2 regions of the Streptomyces luteosporeus genome follow, and region 1 is predicted to be linked to the other one. Evidence: riboswitches for the same ligand, from Rfam matches in the RefSeq annotation. Region 1 holds a riboswitch; the other holds the start of a gene.
The links. Region 1 has a riboswitch for glycine ahead of gcvP (aminomethyl-transferring glycine dehydrogenase). Riboswitches for the same ligand answer to the same signal wherever they lie in the genome.

Region 1 (4,408 bases):
AGTGCGGCTCCAGGCGCTTGGCGATGTAGTTGGCGCCCAGCACCGCGACCTGGGTGGCGCGCTTGAGGCCCTCGCCGCCCATCAGGCGCACGTACGACCAGGAGATCGGCAGGATGCCCGCGGAGCCCCAGGGCGCCGCCGAGATCGGGCCGACACCGGTCTCGGGCCCGGCGGTGGGCTGCAGCGGGTGGTTGGGCAGGTACGGGGCGAGGTGGGCGCGCACCGCCACCGGGCCGACGCCGGGGCCGCCGCCGCCGTGCGGGATGCAGAAGGTCTTGTGCAGGTTCAGGTGCGAGACGTCGCCGCCGAAGCGGCCCGGCTTGGCCAGGCCCACCAGGGCGTTGAGGTTGGCTCCGTCGACGTAGACCTGGCCGCCGGCGTCGTGGACGGCGGCGCAGATGTCGGCGACGTGCTCCTCGAAGACGCCGTGCGTGGACGGGTAGGTGATCATCAGCACGGCGAGCTCGTCGCGGTACTGCTCGATCTTGGCGCGCAGGTCCTCGACGTCGATCTCGCCGTCGTCGGCGGTCCTGACGACCACGACCTTCATGCCGGCCATCACGGCGCTGGCGGCGTTGGTGCCGTGCGCGGAGGACGGGATGAGGCAGACGGTGCGCTGCGTGTCGCCGTTGGCGCGGTGGTAGGCGCGCACGGCCAGCAGGCCCGCGAGCTCGCCCTGGGAGCCGGCGTTGGGCTGGAGGGAGACCTTGTCGTAGCCGGTGACCTCGGCCAGGCGCTCCTCGAGCTCGGTGATCAGGGTGCGGTAGCCCGCGGCCTGCTCGACGGGCGCGAAGGGGTGCAGCGCGCCGAACTCCGGCCAGGTGACCGGCTCCATCTCGGTGGTCGCGTTGAGCTTCATGGTGCACGAGCCCAGCGGGATCATGCCGCGGTCCAGCGCGTAGTCCCGGTCGGCGAGGCGGCGCAGGTAGCGCAGCATCGCGGTCTCGGAGCGGTGCTGGTGGAAGACGGGGTGCGCGAGGTACTCGTCGGTGCGCAGCAGGCCCTCGGGCAGGGCGTCCGCCACGACCGCGTCCAGCTGCTCGACGTCGGCGTCGACGCCGAACGCGGCCCACACGGCGGCGAGCTGCTCGCGGGTGGTGGTCTCGTCGCAGGCGATGCCGACCCGGTCGGCGTCCGTCAGGCGCAGGTTGACGCCGCGCTCGCGGGCGGCTTCGACGACGGCCGCGGCCCGGCCGGGCACCTTCGCGGTGAGCGTGTCGAAGTACGCGCCGTGCTCCAGCTCGACGCCGCCGGCCCGCAGGCCCTCGGCGAGGATCGCGGCGTAGCGGTGGGTGCGGCGGGCGATCGCGGCCAGGCCCTCGGGGCCGTGGTAGACCGCGTACATGCCGGCCATCACGGCGAGCAGCACCTGGGCGGTGCAGATGTTGCTGGTGGCCTTCTCGCGCCGGATGTGCTGCTCGCGGGTCTGCAGGGCCAGGCGGTAGGCCTTGGCGCCGTCGGCGTCGACGGAGACGCCGACCAGGCGGCCGGGCAGGCTGCGGGCGTAGGCGTCGCGCACCGCCATGAAGCCGGCGTGCGGGCCGCCGAAGCCCATCGGCACGCCGAAGCGCTGGGTGGTGCCGACGGCGATGTCGGCGCCGAGCTCACCGGGCGGGGTGAGCAGGGTCAGGGCGAGCAGGTCGGCGGCGACGGTGACGATCGCGCCGAGCTCGTGGGCCCGCTCGATGACGGGGCGCAGGTCGCGCACGGCACCGGAGGCGCCGGGGTACTGCAGCAGCACGCCGAAGACGCCGCGCTCGGCGATCTCCTCGGGGATGCCGGCCGACAGGTCGGCGACCACGACCTCCACGCCGGTGGGCTCGGCGCGGGTCTCGATGACGGCGATCGTCTGCGGGAGGGTGTCGGCGTCGACCAGGTAGACGCCGTTCTTCACCTTGCCCACGCGCCGGGACAGCGACATGGCCTCGGCGGCGGCCGTGCCCTCGTCCAGGAGCGAGGCGCCGGAGGTCGGCAGCCCCGTCAGATCGGCGACGACGGTCTGGAAGTTGAGCAGCGCCTCCAGGCGGCCCTGCGAGATCTCCGGCTGGTACGGCGTGTACGCCGTGTACCAGGCGGGGTTCTCCATGACGTTGCGAAGGATCACCGGCGGGGTGAACGTGCCGTAGTAGCCCAGGCCGATCATCGGCGCCAGGACCTGGTTGCGCCCGGCGAGCTCGCGCAGCTCGGCGAGCACCTCCGCCTCGCTGCGGGCGGCGGGCAGCGCGAGCGCCCCGGCGCTCTTGATCACTTCCGGTACGGCGGCGGCGGTCAGCTCGTCGAGGGAGCCGTAGCCGACCTGGGCGAGCATCTTGGCCTGGGCCTCGGCGTCCGGCCCTATGTGCCGGCGCTCGAAGGGGGTGCTCCGCTCCAGGTCGGAAAGGGAGCTGCGGTGGGCTGTCATCTGCGGAGGCCTCCTGGTCACTGCGACCTGCGAGGGGTACCACGGCGCGGGTACCCGGACGGCCTCCCCCTCTGTCATCTCAACCTGAGAGCTTCACCGGGCCGCGGACACGGACCGGCTTTCACCGTCGGTGAGGAGGGGCTTCGGCGTGGTGCCTGACCTGGGCCCGCCCTGCTTTCCAGAGTGACCTCTTCCGTGCGGTACCGGGTGCCTGAGAGATTCCGGGGAGGAGTTGCTCCTTCGGCGCCCCCGCCGGCTCGCGACGGAGGACTCTCCCGCACGGGTTCTGCGGCCAATCGTCAGCCTACCAGCGCGCCTTTCCGGGCGGATCTCCCGAGTGGCCCGTTCCTGCTTTGTGGCTTTTCGTGGGTCTGGGGGCCGTGGAACGCCAGGGAGGAACCGTGCAGACCGACATCGACCCCAGGAGCCTGATCGGCCGCAAGGCCTTCGACCGGGCCGGCACGCGCATCGGGACCGTCGACGAGGTGTACCTCGACGACGTGACCGGCGCACCGGAGTGGGCGGCGGTGCGCACGGGCTTCTTCGGCCGCGACGCGTTCGTCCCCCTGGAAGTCAGCTCGGTCGAGGAGGAAGGCCTGCGCGTCCCCTTCGACCGCGCCCTGATCCGCCAGTCGCCGGGCTTCGGCGTGGGCCGCCACCTGTCGCCCCAACAGGAGCTCCAGCTCTACCGCCACTACGGCCTGCCCCTACCTCAGCCGGGGCCGGAGCCCGGACGGGGGCCGGGCCCCGCCGACACCGGCCCCCCGGCCAACGGCTCGCCCACGGCCCCGTAGACCTGGGCGCCGGCTTCCTCGCCGCACCACGGCGCCCCGTAGGGGCGCGGGGAACTGCGCGATCGGCCACCGACGGCCCGCAGCCAACGCGCCACCCCGGGGGGCCGGGCGCAGCACGGCAACTCCGTCTGCGGGCACGTCGTGGCTGGTCGCGCAGTTCCCCGCGCCCCTACGGGGCGCTAGGCCGCCGCCGGCCCCCCGGCCTCGGGCGCGTCCGGCGCGGGCGGGATCAGCGGAAGCGGTTCGGCCGGTTCCAGCGCGGGGTCGTCCACACTGAGCGTGCGGACCCGGCCGGGGGCGGACCAGGGGGTCTCGAAGCGGACCGTGACGCGGCCCAGGCCGCTTCCCTGGACCCAGCCGGGGCCGTACTCGGCGTGGTGCACGTCCACGCCGGGCGACCAGCGCCTCGGAGCCGGCGGCGCCTCCGCCGGTGGGGGCGGCGCGGCCTCCGCGGGGGTCTCCGGCGCCGTCCGCGCGGCGCTCGCGGCCTGGGCGAAGAGGTCCTCCTGCGTGTAGTCGGCGAGCCCGGAGACGCCGACGCCGAGCAGGCGCACGCCGGCCGTGGTGTCGACCCCGTCGAGCAGCCGGGCCGCCGCCTCGCGCACGACGGCCACGTCGTCCGTCGGGCCGCGCAGGGTCTCGGAGCGGGTCAGCGTGGAGAAGTCGTAGCTGCGGACCTTGATGACGACCGTGCGCCCGGAGCGCCCGGCAGCGCGCAGCCGCTGCACGCACCGCTCGGCGAGGCGGGCGAGCTCGTACTGGACGCGGGTGCGGTCGGTGAGGTCCTCGGCGAAGGTGTCCTCCACGGAGACCGATTTCGCGTCGCGCTCGGCGACGACGGGCCGGTCGTCGTGGCCGGTGGCCAGGGCGTACAGGCCGGCGCCGTGGGCCTTGCCCAGGAGGCGGACGAGCTCGGCCTCGCCCGCTTCGGCGGTCTCCGCGACAGTGGTGATCCCGGCGCGCCGCAACGTTTCGGCAGTGGCGGGCCCGACGCCGGGAATGGCTCGCACCGACATGGGCCCGAGGACCTCCAGCTCGGTGCCGGGTGCGATGAGCACGAGCCCGTCCGGCTTGGCCTCCTCCGAGGCGATCTTGGCGAGCATCTTGGAGCCGGCGAGCCCGACGGAGCCGGTCAGGCCGGTGGCGGCCCGGATGTCGCGCCGCAGCCGCTCGCCCACGCGGCGTGCTGCGTCCGCCGTCGGCTCGGTGCCGC
Region 2 (4,408 bases), on a different contig from region 1:
GCCGCCCTCCACGCTCGCCAGCGCACGGCGCGCGGTCCGCACCGGACCCGCGGCCGCCAACTCCAGGCCCGCCGCCGCCAGGAACGCCGTCGGCTCGTCCTGCCAGTCCGGCTCGAACAACCGCACCCGGCCCCCCGTGGGATCCCCCTCCCACGCCGCCCGCCCCACCCTGCACAACTGTGCGACGGCCTGCGGCGGCAGCGGCACCCCCACCGTGCCCTCCGGATTCACCACGATGCCGACCTGCGGGGGCAGCCCCCGCGCGAACTCCACGGCCGGAGCCACCGCGAACGCCATGGCCGGCCCGGCGACGGCGAGGAACTGCTCGTGCGAACTGAACACCGGCACGAACGCGGCACCGTCCAGCTCGATCGCCGGCAGATCCAGATCGGGGCTCTGCGGCCCCCCGCCCTTGGGCAGCGGCACCCACACGCTGCTGCGACCGAGCACGTCGAGGATGCGCGGGGCGGCGTCGGGGACGCCGAGGGAGGCGGCGAGGACTTCCTCGAGCTCATTGGCGGGCCAGGCAGGGATGCTCACGCTCCCGCACCTTAACGGCTGCGCCTGAGCTGTGGTACGGGGGGTGGCCTTGGGCTCCGCCCCGGCGGCCCCCCGGCCCGGGGGTGCCAGGCGCTGGCCGGCGGCACGGCGCCCCCGAAGGGGCGCGGGGCAGTGTCGATCTGCGGCTCCGCCGCGTGGGCGCGACAAGCCACGACGCGCCCGCAGTATGTCGACTGCAGGCCGTCGGTGGTCGATCGCGCAGTTCCCCGCGCCCCTTACGGGGCGCTGCCGCCGAACGTCAGGGCCCGCAGCGCGTCCGCCGCTCCGCGGTCCAGGAGGGTCGCCGACGCGGCGCCGCGCGGCGCGCGGCCGGCCTCCGCATCGGTCACGAGCCGCCGCATCGCGCGGCGGTGGCGGGCGAACGAGCGCGGCGGGACGCCGCGGCCGCGGGCCCGCTGGCCCGCCCGCGCCTGCGCCGCGTCGACGACCAGCATCACCACGTGCAGCCGCCGCCCCCGCCGTCGCGCCTCGCGCGCCAGCCACCGGCGCACCCAGCCCCACTGTCCGCAGTCGTGCACGACGACGCTGTGTCCGGAGCGCAGGGCGCGCCACAGGGCGGCGTAGTGCGCGAGCCGGGCGGCCGGCCGGTAGGCGGCGTACGGCAGCCGCCGGGGTACGCGGCGTTCGATGCGGCGGCGGGTGTCCTGGGAGTCCACGCGGTGCACGCCGGGCCCGACCACCCGCCGCATCAGGGTGGACTTGCCGGCTCCGGGCAGCCCGGAGACGACGACCAGGTCTCCGGCCCGGTAGCGCAGTTCCTCGACGGTCCCACCGCGCAGGTCGATCACGCCCGCCACACCCCCCGTACGCACCGTGACCGTCGCCCCCTCCTTTCGTACGCAAAGGAAAGGTAATCCAAATCGGGACCTGGTGGGCGGTCCGTCGCACGGCCGTACGTGCAATGATGTGCGCGCCAAGCGCCATCGGCACGCTCGACAATCGCACGACCAACTGCATATTGGCCGCTCGAATCCGCGCGGGAGAGTCCTGGTGTGCTGCGTTGCGCCGTGCACCGGGCGCCGAAGGAGCAAGTTCCTCCCTTGAATCTCTCAGGCCCCGTACCGCGAGGGTGAGGCAGATCTGAAAAGCGGGCCGCCCCGGCGGTCCCACCCAAGGTGCAAGCCGGGCTCTCCAAGGGGCTCCCGGTGAACCTCTCAGGTTCCGATGACAGATGGGGAGGCCCCGATTCCTCGGTACCTCCGTGACTTCTTGCCCGGGAGCCTGACCATGACGACCGACGCCCCCCGCCGTACCGCCCTGGACGCGCTGCACCGCGCGCTCGGCGCGACCATGACCGACTTCGCGGGCTGGGACATGCCGCTGCGCTACGGCAGCGAGCGCGACGAGCACGTGGCGGTGCGCACCCGCGCCGGCCTGTTCGACCTCTCGCACATGGGGGAGATCACCCTCACGGGTGCCGAGGCCGGCCGGGCCCTCGACTTCGCCCTCGTCGGCAACATCTCCGCGCTCGCCGTGGGCCGCGCCCGGTACACGATGATCTGCAACGCCGACGGCGGCATCGTGGACGACCTGATCGTCTACCGCCTGGCCGAGCAGGAGTTCATGGTCGTCGCCAACGCCTCGAACGCGCAGGTCGTGCTGGACGCGCTGACCGAGCGGGCCGCCGGTTTCGACGCGGTCGTGCGTGACGACCGCGACGCCTACGCGCTGATCGCGATCCAGGGCCCGGCCTCCCCGGCGATCCTGAAGTCGGTCACGGACGCCGACCTGGACGGGCTGAAGTACTACGCGGGCCTGCCGGGCACCGTCGCGGGCGTCCCGGCGCTGATCGCCCGCACCGGCTACACGGGCGAGGACGGCTTCGAGCTGTTCGTGGCCCCGGGCGACGCCGAGAAGCTGTGGCAGGCGCTGACCGAGGCGGGCGCGGACGCGGGCCTGGTGCCGTGCGGGCTGTCCTGCCGGGACACCCTGCGCCTGGAGGCGGGCATGCCGCTGTACGGGCACGAGCTGACCACCTCGCTGACCCCCTTCGACGCGGGCCTGGGCCGCGTGGTGAAGTTCGACAAGGCGGGCGACTTCGTGGGCCGCGAGGCGCTGGCCGCCGCTGCCGAGCGCGCCGAGAGCGCGCCGCCGCGCAAGCTGGTGGGCCTGGTCGCCACCGGCCGCCGCGTGCCGCGCGCCGGCTTCGCCGTCGTGGCGGGCGGCGAGGTCGTGGGCGAAGTCACGTCCGGCGCCCCCTCCCCCACGCTGGGCAGGCCGATCGCGATGGCGTACGTCGACGTGGCCCACGCCGCCCCGGGTACGGAAGGGGTGTCCGTGGACATTCGCGGCACCCATGAGCCGTACGAGGTCGTGGCGCTCCCCTTCTACAAGCGGGAACGCTGAGACCCTCTCATCTCACCTGTCAAGACCCCTTGCACAAGCACTCACGCGCGTACAGGAGAATCTAGCCATGAGCAACCCCCAGCAGCTCCGTTACTCCAAGGAGCACGAGTGGCTCTCGGCCGCCGACGAGGACGGCGTGGCGACGGTCGGCATCACCGAGTTCGCGGCCAACGCGCTCGGTGACGTCGTCTACGCCCAGCTCCCCGCGGTCGGGGACACCGTCACCGCGGGCGAGACCTGTGGCGAACTGGAGTCGACGAAGTCGGTCAGCGACCTGTACTCCCCCGTCACGGGCGAGGTCGTCGCGGCCAACGAGGACGTGGTGAACGACCCGGCGCTGGTGAACACCGCCCCGTTCGAGGGCGGCTGGCTGTTCAAGGTGAAGGTCACGGACGAGCCGGCGGAGCTGATGTCCGCCGACGAGTACACGGCCTTCGCCGGCTGAACCCCGCTCTCCCCTCCCTCGTGCAGGAAGAACTCATGTCGCTCCTCAACAGCTCCCTCCATGAGCTCGACCCCGACGTCGCCGCCGCCGTCGACGCCGAACTCCACCGTCAGCAGTCCACCCTCGAGATGATCGCCTCGGAGAACTTCGCTCCGGTCGCGGTCATGGAGGCCCAGGGCTCCGTCCTCACCAACAAGTACGCCGAGGGCTACCCGGGACGCCGCTACTACGGCGGCTGCGAACACGTCGACGTCGTCGAGCAGATCGCCATCGACCGCATCAAGGCGCTCTTCGGCGCCGAGCACGCCAACGTGCAGCCGCACTCCGGCGCCCAGGCCAACGCCGCGGCGATGTTCGCCCTGCTCAACCCGGGCGACACCATCCTGGGTCTGAACCTCGCGCACGGCGGGCACCTGACCCACGGCATGAAGATCAACTTCTCCGGCAAGCTCTACAACGTGGTCGCCTACCACGTCGACGAGCAGACCAACCGGGTGGACATGGAGGAGGTCGAGCGCCTCGCCAAGGAGCACCGCCCGAAGCTGATCGTCGCCGGCTGGTCCGCCTACCCGCGCCAGCTGGACTTCGCGGCCTTCCGCCGGATCGCCGACGAGGTCGGCGCGTACCTGATGGTCGACATGGCCCACTTCGCGGGCCTCGTCGCCGCCGGGCTGCACCCCTCCCCGGTGCCGCACGCGCACGTGGTGACCACCACCACCCACAAGACCCTCGGCGGCCCGCGCGGCGGTGTGATCCTGTCCACGGCCGAGCTCGCCAAGAAGATCAACTCCGCGGTCTTCCCCGGCCAGCAGGGCGGCCCGCTGGAGCACGTGATCGCCGCCAAGGCGGTGGCCTTCAAGGTCGCGGCCAGCGAGGAGTTCAAGGACCGCCAGCGCCGCACCCTGGAGGGCGCGAGGATCCTCGCCGAGCGCCTGATGCAGGACGACGTGGCGCAGGCCGGCGTCTCCGTGCTCTCCGGCGGCACGGACGTCCACCTCGTCCTGGTCGACCTGCGCAACTCCGAGCTCGACGGCCAGCAGGCCGAGGACCGCCTCC

Region 2: linked by a shared signal. The riboswitch ahead of gcvT (glycine cleavage system aminomethyltransferase GcvT) and the one ahead of gcvP (aminomethyl-transferring glycine dehydrogenase) in region 1 are both predicted to bind glycine.

The regions. Positions count from the first base shown of each region.
Region 1 covers NZ_BAAASL010000003.1:9,483-13,890, reverse strand. Annotated here, with positions in the region: gene gcvP (aminomethyl-transferring glycine dehydrogenase) at 1-2,401, opposite strand, end outside; glycine riboswitch at 2,590-2,689, opposite strand; gene ABD361_RS04180 (PRC-barrel domain-containing protein) at 2,803-3,195, shown strand; gene ABD361_RS04175 (DNA polymerase IV) at 3,375-4,408, opposite strand, start outside.
Region 2 covers NZ_BAAASL010000010.1:102,985-107,392, reverse strand. Annotated here, with positions in the region: gene ABD361_RS15305 (enhanced serine sensitivity protein SseB) at 1-540, opposite strand, end outside; gene ABD361_RS15300 (AAA family ATPase) at 777-1,349, opposite strand; glycine riboswitch at 1,529-1,635, shown strand; gene gcvT (glycine cleavage system aminomethyltransferase GcvT) at 1,789-2,907, shown strand; gene gcvH (glycine cleavage system protein GcvH) at 2,975-3,352, shown strand; gene glyA (serine hydroxymethyltransferase) at 3,388-4,408, shown strand, end outside.